Regions from separate parts of the Thioalkalivibrio sp. ALE28 genome, predicted to be linked through region 4. Evidence: predicted binding sites of a transcription regulator. Region 4 holds the regulator's gene; each other region holds the start of a gene.
What was found. The regulator sigma-54, encoded in region 4, starts transcription at its own class of promoters, with help from an activator protein. The targets are predictions, from matches to a motif close to TGGCANGNTNCNTGCTT.
Positions count from the first base shown of each region.

Region 1: the regulator sigma-54 is predicted to act here: its motif matches at 1,840-1,856, upstream of flgB (flagellar basal body rod protein FlgB).
Region 2: the regulator sigma-54 is predicted to act here: its motif matches at 2,430-2,446, upstream of glnL (nitrogen regulation protein NR(II)).
Region 3: the regulator sigma-54 is predicted to act here: its motif matches at 3,693-3,709, upstream of D105_RS0109845 (DUF4168 domain-containing protein).

Region 1 covers NZ_KB898096.1:164,706-170,460, reverse strand. The annotation lists gene D105_RS0105875 (chemotaxis protein CheV) at 1-698, shown strand, start outside; gene D105_RS0105870 (protein-glutamate O-methyltransferase CheR) at 904-1,719, shown strand; gene flgB (flagellar basal body rod protein FlgB) at 1,938-2,345, shown strand; gene flgC (flagellar basal body rod protein FlgC) at 2,373-2,792, shown strand; gene D105_RS0105855 (flagellar hook assembly protein FlgD) at 2,804-3,478, shown strand; gene flgE (flagellar hook protein FlgE) at 3,516-4,754, shown strand; gene flgF (flagellar basal-body rod protein FlgF) at 4,787-5,527, shown strand; gene flgG (flagellar basal-body rod protein FlgG) at 5,573-5,755, shown strand, end outside.
Region 2 covers NZ_KB898093.1:121,914-127,668, reverse strand. The annotation lists gene ntrC (nitrogen regulation protein NR(I)) at 1-1,321, opposite strand, end outside; gene glnL (nitrogen regulation protein NR(II)) at 1,321-2,418, opposite strand; gene D105_RS0100595 (DUF4124 domain-containing protein) at 2,911-3,543, opposite strand; gene D105_RS0100590 (hypothetical protein) at 3,655-4,515, opposite strand; gene D105_RS0100585 (DUF2782 domain-containing protein) at 4,509-4,904, opposite strand; gene D105_RS0100580 (TIGR00730 family Rossman fold protein) at 4,904-5,629, opposite strand; gene polA (DNA polymerase I) at 5,749-5,755, shown strand, end outside.
Region 3 covers NZ_KB898101.1:45,399-51,153, forward strand. The annotation lists gene D105_RS0109830 (ISL3 family transposase) at 1-560, shown strand, start outside; gene D105_RS0109835 (ATP-binding protein) at 660-2,135, shown strand; gene D105_RS0109840 (sigma-54 dependent transcriptional regulator) at 2,132-3,559, shown strand; gene D105_RS0109845 (DUF4168 domain-containing protein) at 3,854-4,375, shown strand; gene rplM (50S ribosomal protein L13) at 4,614-5,042, shown strand; gene rpsI (30S ribosomal protein S9) at 5,074-5,466, shown strand; tRNA gene D105_RS0109860 (tRNA-Gln) at 5,510-5,583, shown strand.
Region 4 covers NZ_KB898099.1:78,199-83,953, reverse strand. The annotation lists gene lptA (lipopolysaccharide transport periplasmic protein LptA) at 1-167, shown strand, start outside; gene lptB (LPS export ABC transporter ATP-binding protein) at 164-934, shown strand; gene D105_RS0108430 (RNA polymerase factor sigma-54) at 1,024-2,505, shown strand; gene hpf (ribosome hibernation-promoting factor, HPF/YfiA family) at 2,522-2,860, shown strand; gene D105_RS0108420 (PTS sugar transporter subunit IIA) at 2,864-3,331, shown strand; gene hprK (HPr(Ser) kinase/phosphatase) at 3,383-4,414, shown strand; gene rapZ (RNase adapter RapZ) at 4,422-5,294, shown strand; gene D105_RS0108405 (PTS sugar transporter subunit IIA) at 5,346-5,755, shown strand, end outside; gene D105_RS0108400 (HPr family phosphocarrier protein) at 5,743-5,755, shown strand, end outside.

The DNA.
Region 1 (5,755 bases), on a different contig from region 4:
TGCGCAGCGCGGCCGGTGCCAGCGACAGCGGCGACCAGAAGGTGGTGGTCACCGAGTTCAACCGTTCGGTTCAGGGGTTCTGGGTGTCGGCCGTGGACCGGATCGTGAATGTGAACTGGCAGGACGTGAAGTCCCCTCCGCGTGGTACGGGGCGCGAGTCCTTCCTGGTCGCGGTCACCGAGATCGACAACAAGCTGGTCGAGATCATCGACGTGGAACGGGTGCTTTCGATCGTCAATCCTCTGCCGACCGAGGTCTCCGAGTCCATCCGAGCGGACGCCACGCCAGCGGGGGGGAGCAAGGTCGTGATCGTTGACGACTCGGTCGTGGCGCGCAAGCAGATCGAGGGGGCGATTCGCGGTCTCGGGTTCGAATACGAGGTTTTCAAGGATGGTCAGGAGGCGCTCGACTTCCTGGAGCAGAAGGCCGGGGAGGGCCCGGTTCGCGACCAGATCGAGCTGGTGATCTCGGACATCGAGATGCCACGCATGGACGGCTATACGCTGACGGCGCGGATCCGGGACAATCCCGCCCTGAAAGATCTGAAGGTGCTGCTGCATTCCTCGTTGAGCGGCGAGTTCAATACCGACATGGTCAAGCGCGCCGGGGCCGATGCGTTTCTCTCGAAATTCAACCCCGACGAACTGGCCAACGCGGTGCTCGACCAGACCGGGCGCGAGGATCAACAGGTCGAATGACCGCCGGGGGGAACGGGGTTGCCGCCCGGCAAGGCCGGGGCGGCGTCACATGGCCGACAAGGGCCCAGTGTCGTGTCCCGCCTGCGACACCGTATACTGAAACCCGCTACCGGGGATTCCCCCTGCGTTTCGTGGCGCGGGCGCCGCTGTCAAGGACTCGTCATCAGGATGCTAATCACCATGGACTGTGCTCGGGGATGAACCGGTGATCGATTCCCGCGATTACGAGGAGTTTTCCCGCTTCCTGCAGGACTGCTGCGGCCTGGTGCTGGGTGACAGCCGTCAGTATCTGGTGTCGAGCCGACTGTCCCGGCTGCTCGACGAGTTCGACTTCAAGAGCGTGCCGGAGCTCCTGCACGCGATGCGGCAAGCCCCGAATCCGCGGCTGCGCACCCGTGTGATCGACGCGATGACGACCAACGAAACCTCGTGGTTTCGCGATGGCTTTCCGTTCGAGATCCTCCGGCATGTGTTGTTGCCGGAGCTGGCTGCGAAGGGAAGCAGCATCAAGGTCTGGTCTTCCGGCTGTTCCAGTGGCCAGGAGGCCTACAGCATCTCCATGGTCGTCTCCGAGTGGGAGGAATCCCGCCCCCCGCGCAAGGTGCCGGTATCCATCCTGGGGACGGACCTGTCGGAGAAGATCCTGGATGACGCCCGGCGGGCGGTCTACGACGGCCTGAGTATTGTGCGCGGGTTGAGCGAGAGCCGCCGCGCGCGCTTCTTCGAGACCGTGACGGACGGCCACAAGGTCGTTCCCGAGGTGCAGCGGCGCTGTCGTTTTCAGAAGCTCAACCTGATCGACAGCTACGCGGCACTGGGCAAGTTCGACCTGGTGTTCTGCCGCAACGTGCTGATCTATTTCTCCGGCGAGACCAAGCGACAGGTTCTTGACGGTATTGCCCGGCAGATGAATCCGGGCGGCTATCTGTTTCTTGGCGCTTCGGAGACGGCCGGCCCGTACACCAAGGCCTTCGAGACGGTTCGCACCGACTACGGCTCGGTCCTCCGGCTCAAATCCTGACGCCCCTCCGTCGCAGGGCCGCCAGGTCCGAAACGCCCGCGCAATGCGGCCGCGACTCGAATTGCCCCCTTCCCACGTTTCCCGCTAAGGGCGTCCCCAGCCGAGACGGATTCCCGTCGCTGGCATAGCGATTGCATCGGTCTCCTCGCAAAGGGCCGCAATGGCTGCGTCCCGGTTCTGGTAGCGAGGGTCCGCCACGGGCGGACAGGACGGAAACGATGAGTCTCTCTCTCGACAAGGCGATGGGCATCCTGCCGCAGGCGGTCAACGTGCGCGCCCAGCGCATGGAGCTGCTGGCCTCCAACATCGCCAATGCGGACACCCCGAACTACAAGGCGCGCGATATCGACTTTCGCGCGGTGCTCGAGTCCGCGGCGGGGAGCGGCAATCACTTGCCCATGGCGCGTAGCCAGGCGGCGCATATCGACCCCAATGCCGGGGCGATGAACGGGCAGGCCGAGGCGCTTTATCGCGTCCCGTCGCAGGCGTCCCTGGATGGCAACACGGTGGATCCGCAGATGGAACGTGCCGCCTTTGCCGAGAACGCGATCCAGTACCAGAGCAGTCTGGAATTCCTTAATCGCCGGGTCTCCGGCATCCGCGAAGCCCTGAGGGGCGACCGTTAACGCGGGCCTGATCGGGAGATCGATGTCGTGAGCAACATGTTCAGTCTGTTCAATACCTCGGCTTCGGCGCTGTCGGCGCAGTCGGTGCGCCTGAATACCGTCGCCTCGAATCTGGCCAACGCGAACACCGCCGCCACCAACCCGGACGAAGCGTATCGCGCCAAGCAGGTGCTGTTCCAGAGCGTGATGGATCAGGCCAACCCGAATGGTGCGGCGACGTCCGTGCGGGTGGCCGGCGTGACCGAGTCGCAGGCCCCGCCACAGGCCCACTACGAGCCGCACCATCCGCAGGCGAACGAGGAGGGCTACATCTTCCGCCCGGCGATCAGCGTGGTCGAGGAGATGGCCAACATGATGTCCGCCTCGCGCAACTACGAAGCGAACGTCGAGGTGATGGAGACCTCGCGTCAGCTGCTCCAGCGCACATTGCAGATCGGCCAAGGCTAGAGGAGCCCGCCATGACACAGATTTCCCCCGAATTGCTGGATCGCCTCGGCCTGTCGCGCCCGGAGAAGAAGCCGGAAGGCGAGATGGACCGCCTCGGGCAGTCCGACTTCCTCAAGCTGATGACCACCCAGCTGGAGAACCAGGACCCGATGGAGCCGATGGATAACGGTGATTTCCTCGGCCAGATGGCGCAGTTCTCCACCGTGACCGGCATCGAGCAGCTGTCCAAGTCCTTCGAGAAGCTGGCGCAGTCCCTGGGGCAGAACCAGACGCTGCAGGCGGCTTCGCTGGTTGGCAAGGATGTACTGGTGCCCGTCGAGTTTGGCGAACTGGGGCCCGACGGGCGGGTGAACGGCGCGGTCGATCTGGAGCGCGCCACCGAAGAGCTGCAGATCGACGTGTACAGCCCGAATGGCGAGCGCATTCGCCGCATGAATATGGGCGCTGCCGGCAGCGGCCTGCAGGAGTTCACCTGGGACGGCATGCGCGACGACGGCACCTTCGCGCCACCGGGCGTCTACGAATTCAAGGCCACGGCCCGCTCCGGGACCCAGTCGGAGGCCGTGGATACCTTTCTGGATGCCCGCGTGGAAAGCGTCGCGGTGGGCAGTGACTCCGGGCTGGCACTGACCGTGCAGGGCCTGGGCGAGATCAGCTTTTCGGATGTACGGCGGATTGGCGGCTGACGCCCCGCAACAAGAACCCTGACGGAGGAAACACCCCATGCCCTTCAATATCGGATTGAGCGGACTCAACGCGGCCCAGGCCGATCTGCAGACCACCGGTAACAATGTGTCCAACTCGGGGACCACGGGGTTTAAACGTTCCCGTGCCGAGTTCGGCGATGTGTTCGCCCAGAGCTTCGGCGGGATCAGCCAGACAGCCATCGGCTCCGGCACACGACTGCAGGCGGTCACCCAGCAGTTCTCGCAGGGACGGACCGAGTTCACCGAGAACGGCCTGGACCTGGCGATCAACGGCGAGGGCTTCTTCGTCCTGAACGACCAGGGCAGCACGGTGTACAGCCGGGCGGGGGCCTTCCAGGTCGACCGCGACGGGTACCTGGTGAACAACCAGGGCCTGCGCCTGCAGGGCTATGACGAGGCGGGTGGTACGAATCTCGGGGACTTGCGTCTGCAAACCGATACGGCCGCGCCCCAGGCCACCGAGAATCTCGAGGCACTGATCAATTTGCGTTCGGATGCGCCGGCCTTGAGCGCCGATCCGGCGGATTTCGATCTCGAGGATCCGGAGACCTACAACTTCTCGACCTCGCTCACGATGTATGACTCTCTGGGCATTGCGCGGGACGCCAACATCTACTTCGTCAAGACGGGGCAGAACGAGTGGAATGCCCATGTGGCGGTACGCAGGGAGGACGGTTCGCTGCAGGAGGTCGATTATCCCGGCGGGGTAGACGCCCTGGCTTTGCAGTTTGGATCGGACGGCGCGTTGGCCGCTGTGGTTCCGGACCCCGATGGTTTGACCGTTCCAGGAGCGACCTTGGATGGGGCGGATGATTTGGTCTTCGATATCGACTTCGACGGTACGACCCAGTTCGGCGGAGATTTTTCCGTCAATGACCTGAACCAGGACGGTTTTGCCTCTGGACAGCTCACCGGTATCGACATCGATCAAACCGGCGTGGTGTTCGCTCGTTTCACCAATGGGCAGTCGACGGAGCTGGGTCAGCTTGCGCTGGCGAATTTCCCCAATCCGCAGGGCCTGGAACAGCTGGGTGACAACAACTGGGCCGAAACCTTTGCAGCAGGTGATGTGCGCCTGGATCGGCCCGGATCCAGCAACTTGGGGTCGGTGCAGGCTGGGGCGCTGGAGGCCTCGAACGTGGATATCGCCCAGGAGCTGGTGAACCTGATCACCGCGCAGCGCAACTTCCAGGCGAATGCGCAGACGATCTCCACGGCCGACCAGGTTACCCAGACGATCATCAATATCCGCTAAGTATCGGATAAGTTGGTAAAGAGGGCTTGAGCATGGATCGATTTCTGTACATCGCGATGTCCGGTGCGAAGGAGACGATGCACGCACAGGCCATCAACAATCACAACCTCGCCAACGCCAATACCGACGGCTTCCGCCAGGCCCTGGCCACCGCGGATACGGTGCCGGTACGCGGCCCGGGCTATGCCTCGCGGGACTACACCCAGGTGGGTAACGAGGCGGTGGATTTCAGCAAGGGCAAGATGCAGAGCACCGGCCGTGATCTGGACATCGCCATCGAGGGCGAGGGGTTCATCGCGGTGCAGGGACCGGAAGGGGAGGAGGGCTATACCCGGGCCGGTTCGCTGCATGTGGATGCCTTCGGCCTGCTGCGCACCGCGCAGGGCCACCAGGTCCTGGGGGATGGCGGGCCGATTGCCATCCCGCCGGCGGAGCAGATCGAGATCGGCACCGACGGGACGATCAGCGTGCGCCCGCTGGGTGTGGGTCCGGAGGCCCTGGCGGCGGTGGAACGCATCCGCCTGGTCAACCCGGATACGGACGAGCTCCAGCGGGGTGATGACGGTCTGTTCCGCCTGGCGGATGGCGGCGAGGCGCCGGCGGATGCCGAGGTGCGCGTCGTCTCCGGGATGCTGGAGGGCAGCAACGTGAACACGGTGGAGGCCCTGACCCGAATGATCGAGCTGTCCCGTCACTTCGAGATGCAGGTGAAGATGATGGACAGCGCCAACACGCTGGAACAGAGCAGTAACCGCTTGCTGGGCCTCGGGTAATTTCCCGGGACTCGCGCGGCACTTGAGAGAAAACAGGAGAACACCATGAACCAGGCACTGTGGATCGCCAAGACCGGCCTCGACGCGCAGCACACGCGCATGTCGACGGTCTCGAACAACCTGGCCAACGTGAATACCACGGGCTTCAAGAAGGACCGGGCGGTATTCGAGGACCTGATCTACCAGACCGTGCGCCAGCCGGGCGCCCAGGCCACCCAGGATCAGCAG
Region 2 (5,755 bases), on a different contig from region 4:
TCACCGTGCGCTCCAGTTGCGGCAGCACCGAACCCAGCAGGTCCTGGTCTCCACGCTGCCAGTGCTGGCGGGCCACCTGGGCCAGTTCGGCCGTCCAGTCCCGCGGGCCGGCGACCACGCCGGCCGGACCACCGTCCGGCTCGGCCCGGGTCTCGGCGGGCTGGTGCAGCTCGGCCGGGAGGTCGTCCAGGTGGACCTCGCGGCCCGACGCCATCACGGTCAGCCAGCGGCAGGTGTTCTCCAGCTGACGCACGTTGCCCGGCCAGGGCAGGCGCTGCAGCTCCGCCACCACCTCGGGGCGCATGGTCTTGGCTTCGACCCCCAGTTCCTGCGCCACCTCGGCCATGAAATGCTGCACCAGCAGCGGGATGTCCTCCGGGCGCTCGCGCAGGGACGGCACATGGATCCGGATCACGTTCAGACGGTGGAACAGATCCTCGCGGAACAGCCCCGCGCGCACGCGTTCCTCCAGATCCTGGTGGGTCGCGGCGATGATGCGCACGTCCACCCGGATCGGCGTATGGCCACCCACGCGGTAGAAGGTGCCATCGGACAGCACGCGCAGCAGCCGGGTCTGCAGGTCGAACGGCATGTCGCCGATCTCGTCGAGAAACAACGTGCCACCATCGGCCTGTTCGAAACGGCCCTTGCGGCTCTGGTTGGCGCCAGTAAACGCACCACGTTCGTGGCCGAAGAGTTCACTCTCCAGCAGATCCTTGGGGATGGCCGCGGTATTCAGGGCAATCAGCGGCTGATCGGCGCGCGGGCTGTGCTGGTGCAGGGCACGGGCGACCAGTTCCTTGCCGGTGCCCGACTCCCCGTTGATCAGCACGGTGATGTTGCTGCGCGACAGGCGGCCGATGGCGCGGAACATCTCCTGCATCGCCGGGGCCTCGCCGATGATCGGGGTTTCCTCGATCTCGGGGCCAGCGGTGCCGTTGTCCTGCCCGGCGCGCCGCGCCTCCAGTGCCCGCTGCACCAGAGCCACGGCCTCGTCCACATCGAACGGCTTGGGCAGGTACTCGAAGGCCCCGGTCTGGTAGGCGCCCACGGCGCTCTCCAGATCGGAGAAGGCCGTCATGATGATCACCGGCGGCGGATCGGGGCGCGTCTGCATGCGCGCGAGGAAGTCCAGGCCATTCAGGCCCGGCATGCGGATATCGGCGACGATGGTGTCCGGCACCGGGTCCCGGTCGAGCGCCGCCCAGGCGGCGTCCGCGGTCTCGAAGCCGCGCACCGCGATCGCGTGACGCTGGAGGGCACGCTCCAGCACCCAGCGAATCGAGTCGTCGTCGTCAATGATCCAGACAGTGGGCTCCATCACTTCCTGGCCTCCCGGGCCTTCGGGGGTTCAAGGGGCAGCAGGATGTCGAACGTGGTCGCCCCCGGGCGCGAATGGCATTCGATCAGACCGTCGTGCAGCTGGATCAGGCTCTGGGCAATGGGCAACCCGAGCCCGGTCCCGGCGGCGCGGCCGGTCACCATGGGGAAGAAGATGCGTTCGCGGATCTCCTCCGGGATACCGGGCCCGTTGTCGCGCACGCTCAGCTTGGCGACCAGGCGGTGGCGATGGCCGGAGATGGTGTACTGGCGCAGGATGCGCGAGCTCAGGGTGATCTCGCCCCCGTCCTCCAGCGCATGCACCGCGTTCTGCACCAGATTCAGGATCGCCTGCACCAGCATGTCGCGATCGGCCTGCACGTCCGGGATGCTGGGGTCATAGTCGCCGCGGATCTTCAGCCCCAGCGGCAGCTGCACACTGACCAGGCCCCGCACGTGCTCCAGCACCTCGTGCAGGTTGACGGGCTCGCGCCGCGGCAGGTTGTTCGGCCCCAGCATGCGATCGACCAGGCTGCGCAGCCGGTCGGCCTCGCGAATGATGATCTGGGTGTATTCCTTCAGGCCCGAGTCGTCCAGTTCGCTGGCAAGCAACTGCGCCGCCCCCCGCAGTCCGCCCAGCGGGTTCTTGATCTCGTGGGCCAGCCCCCGGGTCACCGCGCGGGTGATCGCCTGCTGCTTCTGTAACTGCTCCTCGCGGCTGATGCGCTCGTGGCGATCGATCGCATTCAGCTCGAACAGCAACTGCCCCGGCTTGTCGCCCTCGCCACGGAGCGGGGTGATGACCACGTCGGCGAGGAAACTTTCGGCCCGCAGCGGCTCCATCTGGCGCGCGCGCAGGGTGATCGGCTGATCCAGCGTCAGCGCCGAGCGCAGGCGGCTGGACAGATTCCGGTCCAGCTTGAGCCACTGGCCCAGACCATGCCCGACGATGCGTTCGCGACTGAGACCGAGCAGCACCTCGGCGGCGCTGTTCATGCTCAGCAGGCAAAGCTCGGCATCGGTCACCAGCACGGCCGTGGAGAGGTCGTCCCACCAGGGCGGGGTGGCCGGGCCGGAATTGGAAGCGGGCGTGGTCATCAAGAGGCCTCAAGCAGGAATCGCGCCAAGCAGGAATCGCCAGGCGGGGCGCCGAAGCCGGGGGCACGGTCACAAAACGCAGCCGAATCGCCAACCCCCAGAACCCAAAACGCCCTATGATGGTGCAATCATAGCACCATCATGGGGCGTTGTTTGCGCTATTTAAGTGCAGAGATCGAGGTTGTTAATTCGGAGCCGGCGTCACCGGCCAGGGAGACGCTGATTGAATCGCGCGTTCGCGCTCGAGTCGCTTTTGCGTGCGAACAAGGCGCGGTGACTGCCGTGCAGTCACTCTGCACAAGGGAACCGCAACGCCGCTCCCCCGCAAAAGCGGCCGAGCCCCTTCTTTCAATAGCTTGCGGGGTTGGTGCCCCCTGTTCCCCGATCCTGCGTTGCGCCGCTTGCGGGTAGAACCACTACCCGCTGCACGACGCGCCTTGTCTCGGAAAACAGGGGGCACCAACGCGGACGTGCGATTCAATCAGCGTCTCCCTAGGGCGCCCTGGGTGCCTGCGGGGCCCTGGGCGCCTGCGGCGCACCCCCGGGCGGGAATTGCTGCGGCCGCTGCTGCTGTTGCTGCTCGCGCGGAATGGCCATCCGCAACACGTTGAACTCGATGGTCGCGCTCGCCCCCAGCTCCTCGCCGGATGCGTCCACGATCCGGGCCTGCAGCGTATGCTCGCCGCGGTTCAGCCCCTCGAAGGTCGCCGTGGGCGACTGGCCCTCGCCCGCCTCCTCGCCGTTCAGCACCCAGATCACGCGATGGCCGGCGTCGGCATCCAGCGCTGGCTCGAGATCCAGCTCGGCACTCACATTGCCGTCGTTCGCCCGCACCCCCGAACCATCCTCCGGACGGGCAATTGCGACCCGCGTGTACGCACCCTCCGCCTCCGGCTGACCGCGGGGCCGCACGGGCCGCTCGAGAATCTCCCGCGCACCTTCCAGCGGGACCGCGCGCATGGGCTCGCGCACGTCCACGGGCTCGCTGGCGCGCCCCTCGGGCGGGCGGTCGCCAAAATGGACATTGCCCTGATCGTCGGTCCAGCGGTAGACGTCGGCACTCGCAAGCGCCGGGGCGAGAAGGACAGCCAGCGACAAGGCCAGCCAGAGCGTGGTTCGGAACATGGGTCTTCCTCCTTGGGCGGGATGGCGCGGCACCACCACCCTGCCTCCCGTGTACGTTCGGACCACCACAAGCCCGGAAGCTCCCGCGCCACCGGCACGGGCCAGCCGGGATCAGGCGGCCGCGCGAACCCAGACGCCCTGCAGCCGCGCCGCATCGGCCTGCAGGGTCGCGAGGCGATCCCGCTCGGCCGCCGCGGCCGCTCCCGACTCCAGCGCGGACAGCCAGTCATCCAGCGCAGCCAGGCGGAGCATCGTGGGCGCCGCCCCGCGTTCGATTGCAGTCAGTGGCCGCCGGGCATTGAACCCGGCCAGCACGGCCCGGTACCGCTCGGCATCCGGCTGCCCGGAGGCGTCCACGGCGAGCGCCAGGGCGATTCGCGCGAGCTGCCAGAAGGCCGGTACCGGCGCGGGCGGGATCACCAGATCGGCAAGACCGGCACCTTCCGGGTAGATGCGCACGGACTGCCAGTAGCTTCCCGCCAGCGGCAGGTCCTCGAAACGGTAGAGCCCCTGGTGGTGCAGCTCGGCGTCCAGGATCGCCCGGGACTCGGCATCCAGCGTGGACGCCATCGCATCGGCGCGCTCGCGCATCTGCTGCTGCAGCACCCCGCGCCGGTAGCCCTCGCCGACGGGCAAGGCCCCGGCCGTGTGACGCCCCTGCCAGTCGGCGGCGCGCTCGCCCAGGGCCTCCAGACTGCCGGGCCCCTCGGCCGCAACCGCGCCCTGCAACGCCTGACCGCGCTCCAGCACCAGCAGGACCTCACCAGGATCGGGATCCGCACCCCGGCCGATCACGCGACCGCAGCCGCCAGGTACCTCGCCGAGCGCGGATTCGAGCGCCGGCGCCACGGCGGATGCCAGGCGCAGACACTGCACCGGCCGGCCATCCAGTTCGAGGCCGCTCGGGCCATGGGTCAGGGCCAGGCCGGTCGCATCGGCGCAGGCCCGGGTCTCAGATTCGTTCTCTACCATCGGAAAATCACCCAGGACGGGGGTACGAAGTTGGGGTCGAGCTCGTTGCGACGGCCGTCCAGCGTGCCGTCGCCCGTGGTGTCGATCAGGTAGTAGGTCGGGCCCACGGCGGGCGTGACCTCGACCATCACCAGCTCGCCACCCATGCGGTATTCGCGCCGGGTCTCGCCGTCGCGCTCGATGATGATGATGTCGGCGTCCTCGAGCGAGCGCTGTTCGCGGGCGCGTTCATCCAGCACCGGGGGCGGCGGATCCGCGCCCTCTTCAAGCTCCGGCGGCGGCGGGGCATCCCCCCACTCGCGGTCTTCCTGCGCCAGCGCCGTGCCGGAAACCAGCAGCAGGGCCGCCAGCAGCGACAGGGGCAGGCTCGCACGCATCGAGGTCATCATCACAGTTCCATCAGTCGTTTCTTTTCTTCCGCGGACGGCTCGAAGCTGCGCGCCTCGTAGTACTCGAAGATCACGTCCACCACGTCTTCCGGTGAATCTACCAGCGAGTATAGCTGGAGGTCTTCCTCGTCAATGGTGCCCTGCTCCACGAGCGTATCCCGGAACCAGTCGAGCAGGCCCTTCCAGAATTCGCTGCCCACCAGCACGACCGGGATGCGCCGGGTTTTGCCGGTCTGCACCAGGGTCAGGATCTCCGCCAGTTCGTCCAGCGTCCCGAAGCCCCCGGGCAGCACCACGTAGGCCGAGGCGTACTTGACGAACATCACCTTGCGCGAAAAGAAGTGACGAAACCCCAGGCCCACGTCCTGGTAGTCGTTCGCGCTCTGCTCGTGCGGCAACTGGATATTCAGGCCGATGCTGGGCGAGCGGCCGGCGAACGCCCCCTTGTTGGCGGCCTCCATGATGCCCGGACCGCCGCCGCTGACCACCGCGAAACCGGCGTCCGAGAGCTGCCGCGCGGTTGCCTCGCCCAGCTGGTAGTAGCGATGCTCCGGCGGGAAGCGGGCGGAGCCGAAGATGCTCACCGAGGGCTTGATATGCGCCAGGCGTTCGAAGCCCTCCACGAACTCCGCCATGATCTGGAAGATCTTCCAGCTCTCGCGGGTCAGGGCGGAGTCATCGATCGGGCGCAGGCCCGGGTGTTCGGCACGTTCGCGGTTGTTCATGCAGCGGGTTCCCAAGGGTGAAGGCTTCAGCGTACCGGCGCCCCCGGGCGCGCACAAATGGTCGCGGCCCGGGCCGGGCCTGTAGAATGGCGCGCGTTCCCTGTCCGGATTCCACCTTCATGTCGC
Region 3 (5,755 bases), on a different contig from region 4:
AGCTCGAGATCCGGGCGCAGTGTCCCCGGGCCGAGATCGTCTACGACCTGTTCCATGTGGTGGCCAAGTACGGCCGCGAGGTCATCGACCGGGTGCGCGTCGACGAGGCGAAGCGTCTGGGCGAGGACCGCCAGGCCCGTCGCGTGATCAAGTCCAGCCGCTGGTTGCTGCTGCGTAACCGGGCATCGCTGAACGCCGGCCAGGCAGTCCACCTGGACGAGCTGTTGCAGGCCAACCAGGCGTTACTGACGGTCTATCTATTACGCGACGAGCTCAAGCGGCTCTGGTTCCAGCGCCGTCCGGAACAGACCTGGCAGGCCTGGCGACACTGGGTGCAGCAGGCACAGGAGAGTGGCATTCATGCTCTGCAGCGCTTCGCGCGGTTGCTGGAGCCCTATCTCCCCGGCATCGTCTCGCGCTGCCGGCATCGGCTGAACACCAGCGTTGTCGAAGGCATCAACAACACCATCAAGGTCATCAAGCGCCGCGCCTACGGCTACCGCGACCAGGAATACTTCTTCCTCAAAATCCGCGCCGCGTTCCCCGGTAATGCTCGATGAACCTTTTTTTTGCCTGTGATTCGCCTCCTGTTGCCGGGCGTGTCTACCATTGAGTCCGGCCCGTGCCGCGGATGGCCCGTCGATGATGACCCAACGCCCATGATCCGAAGCCTGAACAGCCTGCGCACCGCGGTGTTGTCCTTCGTGCTGCTGCCGCTGCTGCTGATGATGGCCGCGGTGGTGGCGCTCGGCCTGCGCGAATTCCAGGTCCAGATGGAAAACCGCATGCAGGAGGATATCGAACTGGTGGCGCGTTCGATCCGCCTCCCGGTGTCGAGCGCCATGCTGCAGGACGACGTGTCCGGGGTGCAGCAATCGCTGGATTCGCTGTTCCAGATCGAGGAGGTGTTCGGGGTCTACGTCTACGACGCCGAGGGCCGCATGGTCGCGGCCAGTGGGCCGCCCAGCCCGACCCTGCAACGCCGCGGCGAGGCCCGGGTCATCAGCGAGACCGGCAGTCTCGGGGCCTTCGGCGAGCACCAGGGGCGCGAGACCTTCTCCTTCTTCCTGCCGTTGTCCGATCCGGCCGGGCGGATCGTGGGCCTGCTGCAGGTGACCCGCGATGTGACCCCGTTCCGGGCCTTCGTCACGCAGCTGCAGTGGCAGGGCGGGTTGCTGATGCTGGCGGTCAGTGCGCTGTTCCTGCTGGTCGTACTGTTCGGCTACCACCGCGCCGTCGGCCGGCATGTGTCGCGCCTGATGGCCGCGATGCGCGCGATCGGCGATGGCCAGCGCGGCCTGCGGGCGCCGGAGGACGGGCCGGCCGAACTGCGCGGGCTGGCGGTCTCGATGAACCGCATGATGGAGCGCCGCGAGGCCTCGGAGGCGGAACTGGAGGCGCAGCGCCACGAGCAGGTGCGGCTCGAGGAAAAGCTGCGGCACTCGGAGAAGCTGGCGGCGATCGGCCAGCTCGCGGCCGGTGTGGCGCATGAGCTGGGGACACCGCTCGGGATTATTGCCGGGCGGGTGCAGCGGGCCATTCGCCGCCTGCCGGAGCCGGATCCTGCGCGCAAGGAGATGGAGGCGTTGCAGGCCGAACTCGAGCGGGTGGAGACCATCGTGCGGCAGTTGCTGGACTTTGCCCGTCGCAATCCCCTGCAGGAACGCCCCCTGGACCTCGCGCAACTGGTCGGCGACCTGGTCGAGCGGGTGCGCGCGCGGCACGCGCCCGACGCGATCCGGTTCCAGGTGGACGGGGAGGCGCTGGTCGTCGCGGCCGATCGTCTGCGCCTCGGACAGGCGCTGGAGAACCTGCTGGAGAACGCGGCCCAGGCGGCCGCCGGTGAGGTGCGGGTCCACTGGCGGGCGGAGGCCGACCGGGTAACCCTGGTGGTGGCCGATGACGGTCCGACCGCCGGGCGCGGGATCGACGACGAACAGGCGGCGCGCCTGTTCGAGCCCTTCTTCACCACCAAACCCACGGGCGAGGGAACCGGACTGGGGCTGGCTGTTGTCCAGGTGGCACTGGAAGATCATCGCGGCACGGTCGCGCTGGATCGCAGCGTGCCCGGGGAGACCCGCTTTGTCGTGCATCTGCCGCTGGCCACTGACGAACCGCAGGAGACGCGCCTATGAGCGCCGCGCCACAAACACCCGCCGCGCCCCCGGAATCGGTCCTTGTCGTCGAAGACGACCGCGGACATCGCGAATTGCTGCACGAGGAGCTGGCCGAGGCCGGCTACGCGGTCACCGCGGTAGGCAGCGCCGAGGACGCCGCGCGGGCACTGGCACAGCAGGCCTTCAGTCTGGTGGTCAGTGACCTGCGTCTGCCGGGCGCCGACGGGTTTCAGGTGCTCGAGGACGCGCGCGCCCGGGTGCCGGCGCCGGGCTTCATCATGCTGACGGGCTTCGGGACCATCGACCAGGCCGTGGCCGCGCTGAAGGCGGGGGCGGACGACTTTCTGACCAAGCCGGTGGACCTCGATCATCTGCGCCTGGCTGCGGACCGGGTAACCGAGGCGCGTCGCCTGAAGGACGAGGTGCGGCGCTATCGCGAGGTGCTCGCCCGGGCCGACGGGTTTCATGGCATGCAGGGACACAGTCCGGCCATGCTGCAGATGTTCGACCTGATCCGGCGGATCGCGGCCGCCGACGGCAGCGTCCTGATTACCGGCGAGTCCGGGACCGGCAAGGAACTCGTGGCGCGGGCGCTGCACGCGGAAAGTGACCGGGCGCACGGGCCGTTCGTCGCGCTCAACTGCGCCGGCATCCCCGAGGCCCTGCTGGAGTCGGAGCTGCTGGGGCATGTTGCGGGTGCCTTCAGTGGGGCCAAGGGTGCCCGTCGAGGATTGTTCACCGAGGCACATGGGGGAACCCTGTTCCTGGACGAGATCGCCGAGATGCCGGTGGCGATGCAAAGCAAGCTGCTGCGCCTGCTGCAGGACGGACGGGTGCGCCCGGTGGGCGCCAACGAGGAGATCGAGACGGATGTGCGTATCGTCGCGGCCACCCACCAGGACCTGCAGGCGCACATGGCCGACGGCCGTTTCCGCGAGGATCTCTACTATCGCCTGGAGACCTTCCGCATCGAGATCCCGCCGCTGCGAGAACGCGGTGACGATATCGAGTACCTGGCCCTGCAGTTCCTGCGCCAGCAAGCCCTGGCCCGAGGCCTGCCCGAGCGGCGTCTCAGCCCGGAGGCCCTGCGCGCGCTGGTGCGCTACCCCTTCCCCGGGAACGTACGCGAACTGGCCAGCCTCATCGAGCGCGCCGCCACCCTGGCCACGGGCGAGGTGATCGAGACCCGGGACCTGCCGGAACGCGTGTTCGCGATCGGCGGCGAAGATGCGGGTGTGGCCGCCGGTGGTGCCGGCGCAGAGGTGTTACCCGTAGCGGGAGTCGGCGACGACACCCAATGGCCGACGCTGGAAGAGCGTGAGCGCGACTACATTCAGCGGGTCCTGGAGCACGTGGACGGCAACAAGCAGCGGGCCGCGCGCATCCTCGGCATCGGACGCAAGACGCTCTACCGCAAGCTCGGCGAATCCGACCCGTCGTGACATCCTGACCCGGGTCGAGCTGACCCATGTGTCATTATGACCCATTCACAATCCCGCCGTCGGCGGACGCCATGTCAGCTGATTCAGTCCTAACCATCTGATTACTATAGAATGTCTCCCCGGTTGCCATTGTTGGCACGATGCCTGCTCCTCTTCGGGCAGCAATCGGAGAAGCGCAGCCCGCACGGGCTCATTCCTCCTCACACGGTTGCGGCGCGGCTGGACCGGGGGCGCCTCGAGCGGGTCCCGGTCGGCCGCGAGATCCGATCGAACCAAAGGAAAAGGAGCAACATGATGAATATGCGCAAGACGATCCTCGCAATGGCCCTGACCTCCCTGTTTGCCGTGGGTGGCGCGGCCTCCGCGCAGTATGGTGGTGCCGAAGGCGGCGCCGGCGGTGGCGACATGGGCGGCGCCCAGGGTGGCCAGCCCCCGGCCCAGGAAGGCGGTGCCGGCGCCGGTGGCGGTGCCCAGGGCGGCCAGCCGCCGCAGGGTGGCGCCCAGGGTGGCGCGGCCCAGGGCGGTGCCCCGATGCAGGAAGCCCCCGAGGTGGACCTGAGCGAAGGGGACATCGACACCTTCGTGACCGCCTTTGTCGCGGTGCAGGAAGTGCGCGAGGACTTCGCCGACCGCCTGCAGAACGCCGAGGACGAGACCGAGGCGCAGTCCATGCAGCAGGAAGCTCAGGACGAAATGGTCAGCGCCGTGGAAGATGCGGGCATGAGCGTCGAGGAATACAACGAAGTCGCCATGGCCCTGCAGAACGACCCCGAGCTGATGCAGGAAGTGCAGGAGCGCGCCGAAGCCCAGCTGTAAACGGGTTGTGTGCCGCCCCGGGCCTTGCGCCCGGGGCCTGCAAGGGGGGCCGCCCTTCGGGGCGGCCCCTTTATTATGTGCGGAGGGCGTTCGCGCAGGCCCCGGCCCGCCACGTCGCCTCCGGTGGACGTCGAGCACGGCCCGTCTCGCGAATTGTCCCTTTTGCTTGAATCGGGTGAAGGGAAGCGTTATTCTTGCGCGCTTTCTGAATCGCCCCGACCTCGGAGCATCGAACATCATGAGTACCATCAGCGCCAAGCCGGCCGAAGTCGAACGCGACTGGTTTCTCGTCGACGCCGACGGCAAGACCCTCGGCCGACTCGCCACCGAGATCGCACGCCGCCTGCGCGGGAAGCACAAGCCCGTGTACACGCCGCATGTCGATACCGGCGACTACATCGTCGTGATCAACGCGGAGAAGATTCGCGTCTCCGGCAACAAGGCCATGGACAAGAAGTACTTCCACCACACCGGTTATCCGGGTGGCATCAAGGAAGCCAACTTCACCCAGATGATCGAGCGTCATCCGGAGAAGGTGCTGGAGCTTGCCGTGAAGGGCATGCTGCCGCGCAACCCGCTTGGCCGGGCCATGTTCAAGAAGCTCAAGGTCTACGCCGGCACCGAACACCGGCATACGGCCCAGCAGCCGCAGCCGCTCGAAGTCTGAGCCGCCAGAATCAGCAAGGGAATCGATCCGAATGGCTACCAATCAGTATTACGGCACCGGCCGCCGCAAGACCGCCGCTGCGCGCGTCTTCCTGCGCCCGGGTACGGGCAACATCACGGTTAACCAGAAGCCGCTGGACGAGTTCTTCGGCCGCCAGACCTCGCGCATGGTCGTGCGCCAGCCGCTGGAGGCGACCGAGTCCACCGAAAACTTCGACGTGATCGCAACCGTCGAGGGCGGTGGTGGTAACGGCCAGGCCGGTGCGATCCGCTTGGGCATTGCCCGCGCCCTGGTGCAGTACAACGAAGAGCTGCGCTCGCCGCTGCGTCGTGGTGGTCATCTGACCCGCGATGCCCGCGAGGTGGAGCGGAAGAAGATCGGCCTGCGCAAGGCCCGTCGTGCAACCCAGTACTCGAAGCGTTAAAATTCGCCTCGAGTTTCTGCGGGACGCACGCGATCCGGTTTACTGGGGGATCGTCTAGCGGTAGGACTACGGACTCTGACTCCGTCAACCCAGGTTCGAATCCTGGTCCCCCAGCCATCCATAGAAAAGGGCCCCCTCGTGGGGCCTTTTTCTATGGATATATGAGCGAGCCCAGGGTTCGAACCTGGAAGGTTCGGCGAAGCGCAGCGGAGCACTGCACGCGCGCCGCGCGTGCAGCCCCGAAGGGGTGAGGCGGCGTAGCCGCCGAATCATCCTGGTCCCCCAGCCA
Region 4 (5,755 bases):
ATGACCGCATGATCCTCACCGACCAGGCCCATGTGATCACCGCCAGCGAAGAGGCGCGCGGCAAGCGCATCACCTACGACCTGACCACCGACGTGATCGAGGCCGAACGCGGCGAGGACGACAGCGAACGCGTACGCATCACCATCCAGCCACGCGACGACGAATGAACGCACCCGCCACCAGCCCGGCGCCGGCACCCGCCGAGGCCCGTGATCGCCTGATCGGGCGCGAACTGACCAAGCGCTACGGCCAGCGCACCGTGCTCGACCAGATGGATGTCGACCTCGCACCCGGTGAAGTGGTCGGCCTGCTGGGTCCCAACGGCGCCGGCAAGACCACCTGCTTCTACAGCCTGGTCGGGCTGATCCGCCCTAACGCCGGGCGCATCACCCTGGGCGGGCACGACATCACCCGCGCGCCCATCCACGTGCGCGCCCGCGCCGGTCTCGGCTACCTGCCCCAGGAGGCCTCGATCTTTCGCCGCCTGAGCGTGTGGGACAACCTGCAGGCCGTGCTGGAACTGCGCCCCGGCCTGGACCGCCACGAACGCCGGCGTATCGGCGACGCCCTGATCGAGGAGTTTCAGCTCGAGACCGTGCGCCACAGCCCCGGGATCGCGCTGTCCGGCGGCGAACGTCGGCGCGCCGAGATTGCGCGGGCCCTGGCCGGTGACCCGCAATTCATCTGCCTGGACGAGCCCTTTGCCGGGGTGGACCCGATCTCGGTGGGCGATATCCAGGATGTAATTCGCCACCTTGCAGCGCGCGGCATCGGGGTTCTGATCTCCGATCACAACGTGCGCGAAACCCTCGGGATCTGCCACAGGGCCTATATTCTGAGCGAGGGGCGCCTGCTGGCCGCCGGGACACCCGACGAGCTACTGGCCGATCCCCAGGTGCGCCGGGTCTATCTCGGCGAGAATTTCCGCCTGTGATTCCGGCACGCGCACAACCCGCGCCGGTGCACAAACCACGAGGCAGCATTTAAGATCGCTCTTATGGTCACCCGCGACCCGCACAGCCAATGCTGAAACCCGGCCTGAATCTTCAGCTGGGTCAAACGCTCACCATGACCCCGCAACTGCAGCAGGCGATCCGCCTGTTGCAGTTGTCCACGCTCGAGCTGCAGGTGGAGATCCAGCAGGCGCTGGAGAGCAACCCCATGCTGGAACAGGTGGAAGACGAGGACGACATGGGCGGGGCCGAGCGCCTGGACGCGGAGGGCGAGGTGGTGGAAGGCGACCGCATGGAGGCCACTACCACCAGCGATGACGTGATTCCCGAGGAGCTCACCACCGACAGCCGCTGGGACGACATCTACGAACCGCCGCCCGCCCCCAAGGGCGTGGATGACCGCGACCCACTGGAGAACACCAGTGACGATGACGGCGAGGGCCTGCAGGACCACCTGCTGTGGCAGCTGCACCTGAGCCACCTGACCCCGCGCGACCAGCGCATCGGCGCGGCCCTGATCGACGCGATCAGCCCCGATGGCTATCTCGAAGGCGACCTCGAGACCCTGGCCGAGACCATCAGCCGCGGCGAGGACGAACCCGTCGGCGTGGACGAGGTCGAGGCGGTCCTGCACTGGATCCAGCAATGCGACCCGCTGGGCGTGGGCGCGCGCGACCTGCGCGAATGCCTGGAGATCCAGCTGCGCGAACTGGCCCCGGACGCCCCCGCCCGCGAGGCCGCCCGGGCGATCCTGGAACACGGCATGGACAGCCTGGGCAAGCGGGATTACAAAGCCCTGCAACGCCAGTCGGGTGTGCGCGACCCGGACGAACTGGCGCGCGCCCTGGACCTGATCCGCACCCTGAACCCGCGGCCGGGCGCGCAGATCAGTGCCGCCACCTCCGAATACGTGGTGCCCGATGTCTACGTGCGCCACACCCCGGAGGGCTGGCGCGTGGAGCTGAACCCGGAGATCGCGCCACGCATCCGTATCAACGACCTCTACGCCGGCATGGTGCGCCAGGTATCGGATGCCCGCGACAGCGCCTTCATGCGCGACCAGCTGCAGGAGGCGCGCTGGTTCCTGAAGAGCCTGCACAGCCGCAACGACACCCTGCTGCGCGTCGCTGAGGCGATCGTCCATCGCCAGCAGGGCTTCCTGGAACACGGCGAGGTCGCGATGCAGCCATTGATCCTGCGCGATATCGCCGAGATCCTGGAGATGCACGAATCGACCATCTCCCGGGTCACAACCCAGAAATACATGCACACCCCGCGCGGGGTCTTCGAGTTCAAGTATTTCTTTTCCAGCCACGTCGGCACCAACGACGGTGGCGAGTGTTCCGCCACCGCCATCCGTGCCATGATTCGCGAATTGATCGACGACGAACCCGCGAACAAGCCGCTCAGCGATGCCCGGCTCGCCCAGATCCTGGCGGACCGGGGCATCAATGTGGCGCGTCGCACCGTAGCCAAGTACCGCGAGGCGATGCAGATCCCTTCATCCAGCGAACGCCGGCAGATGGCCTCCATGCCCACCGGCCACAAGTAACCAAGGAGTCCCGACCATGCAGATCAACCTGACCGGCCACCATGTGGACCTCACCGACGCCCTGCGCGACTACGTCAACGAGAAGTTCGCGAAGCTGGAGCGCCACTTCGACAAGGTCATCGACGTGCACGTCGTGCTGACCCACGAGAAGACCCAGAACCAGTTCAACAAGGCCGAGGCGAATCTCCAGGTCAGCGGCAATCACATCCACGCCGAGGCCTCCCACGAGGACATGTACGCCGCCATCGACGCGCTGATCGACAAGGTCGACCGCCAGCTGATCAAGCACAAGGAAAAGGTCAAGGATCATCACCGGGCCGAGGGCGCCCAGCGCAACCGCGAGCAGGCCTCCTGACCCATGTCCATTGCCGAGCTGATCACCGCCGAGCGCATCCGCCTGGAGCCGGAATGCTCCAGTCAGAAGCGGGCCCTGGAGGCCCTGTCGGAACTCCTCGCCGGCGGCGGTGATGCCGGCGGACCGGGCAGCACCGCGATCTTCGAGGCCCTGTCCGCGCGCGAAAAGCTGGGCTCCACCGGCCTGGGCCATGGGGTTGCGATCCCCCATGGCCGCCTGGCCGATCTCGAGGCTCCGCGCGTGGCCGTCCTGCGCCTGGAGAGCGGCGTCGACTTTGACGCCATGGACCACGAGCCGGTCGACATCCTGATCGCCCTGCTGGTCCCGGAGGCCGCCACCAGCGATCACCTCGACCTGCTGGCCCAGCTGGCGCGCGGGCTTTCGCAACCGGACACCATTGCCGCCCTGCGCCGGGCCGGCGATGCCGCCAGCCTGGAACAGGAACTCGTCCGCCGCTTCCGCGAGGGCTGATCCCGTGCGCCCCGCACCCTGCCACGCCACCGATCCCCGCCGGCCCTGCTCATGAACGAGGCACTGGGCGAAGGCGGGATTGCCCGCGACATCAACGTGGAGAGCCTGATCCAGGCTATGGGCAACCGCCTGGATCTGCGCTTCGTGCATGGCGAGCACGCCGCCCCCGACCGCAAGCTGGTCGGCGAGGACGGGGATGACCTGCCTCTGGCCGGCCACCTCAACCTGATCCGACCCAACCGCATCCAAGTCATCGGGGACTTCGAGGCCCGCTACATCGCCGGCCTCAGCGACGACCAGCGCAACGACCTGATCCTGGAGATGGCCCGCACCGGCACCACCGCGGTGATCTTCGCCGAGGACACCTGCCCGTTCTCGGAGATGCCCCATGCCCCGCAGGAGGCGCTGCCGCTGATCCTGTGCTCCAGCACCAGCAGCCACGAGATCATCGCGCTGCTGCGCTACTTCCTGCAGCAGCGTCTGGCGCACTTCGAAGTGCGCCATGGCGTGTTCATGGAGATCCTCGGCATCGGCGTCCTGATCAGCGGGGCCTCCAGCGTCGGCAAGAGCGAGGTGGCGCTGGAGCTGATCTCGCGCGGGCACCGCCTGATCGCCGACGATGCCCCCGAGTTCGCGCGCATTGCCCCCGACATCGTGCGCGGTCACTGCCCGGCCCTGCTCCAGGACCTGCTCGAGGTGCGCGGCCTGGGGGTGCTGAACATCCGCGCGATGTACGGCGACTCCGCAATCAAGGGCGGCAAGTACCTGCGACTGATTATCGACCTGCGCGATCACGGTGAACCCTCGCCGGTGCCCGACGACCGGCTGAACGGGCGCCGCGGCGAGATCGACATCCTTGGCCTGCGGATCCCGCTGATCAGCCTCCCGGTGGCGCCGGGTCGCAACATCGCGGTGATGATCGAGGCCGCCGTGCGCAACCACATGCTGCACATGCAGGGCTACATCGCCGGGGATGACCTGCGCGCCCGCCAGCGGCGGCAGATGAGCGGCGAGGCCGAGGAGCCGCCCTACCACCGGGCCGTGCCCGCCACGACCGTCCCTAACCCGGACCCGGAGGGCTGAGGCCGTCATGCGCCTGCTGATCGTCAGCGGTCTGTCCGGATCCGGCAAGACCGTCGCCCTGCACACCCTGGAGGACGCGGGCTATTTCTGTGTGGACAACCTCCCGCTGCCGCTGCTGCCGGATCTGATCCGCCAGGTGCGCCAGGGCCACTACGACACCGAGGGCGATCGCCATCTGGCGGTGGGCGTCGACGTGCGCAGCGGGCTGGAGGCCCTGAAAGGGTTTTCCAGCCTGCTGGCCGGGCTACGGGCGGAGGGCCTGCAGGTGGAGGTCCTGTTCCTGCAGGCCTCCAGCGACGTGCTGCTGCGGCGCTACCACCTGACCCGGCGGCGTCACCCACTGGCGCGCGATGGCGTACCCCTGGTGGAGGCCATCGACCGCGAACGCGAGTGGCTGGGCCACGTCGCGGCGGAGGCCGACCTGACGGTGGACACCTCGCGGCTGTCAATGCACGACCTGGCCCGTACGCTGCGCGACCGTATGGGTGAGCGCGGAGAGCACGAGCTGTCCCTGCTGTTCCAGTCCTTCGGTTTCAAGCACGGCGCGCCGATGGACTCGGACTTCGTGTTCGACGTGCGCTGCCTGCCCAACCCCTACTACGAACGCGAGCTGGCCGGCCTGACCGGCCGCGACCCGGCCGTATGCGAGTTCCTTGAGGGGCACGGGGAGGTCGCGGCCATGTTCGACAGCATCCAGGGCTTTCTCTCGCAGTGGCTCCCGCGCCTGCTGGAGGACCACCGCAGTTACGTGACGGTCTCGATCGGCTGCACCGGCGGCCGACACCGCTCGGTATACCTGGTCGAACGCCTTGCGGGGGCGTGGCGGGACCGGGAACATGTTACTGTTAGCACCCGTCACCGCGAGCTGGGCAAGCAGTAATCACGAAGCGCGGGGGCAGGCCCCTACGGAACCCGCAATTGGAGCAGATCCATGGGCGTTGGTCTCATTCTGATCACGCATCAAAACCTGGGCGACACCCTCTTGCAGACCGCGCAAAGCATGCTTGGCGGCCTGCCCGATGACTGCGAGTCCATGGCGATGTCCCAGAACGACGACCCCGACGAGGTCCTGGCCCGCGCCCGCGAGCGCCTGACGACCCTGGACAGCGGCGCCGGGGTACTGATCCTGACCGACATGTTCGGTTCCACCCCCTCCAACGTCGCCAGCCGAGTGGCTCGCGGGGCAAATGCGCGCGTGATCGCCGGGATCAACCTGCCGATGCTGATCCGCGTGCTCAACTACCAGCACCTCCCCCTGACCGAGCTGGTCAACAAGGCCCTCTCCGGCGGGCATGACGGGATCCTTCTCTGCGACCAGGAGTGCAGCGATGCCGCAGCGCG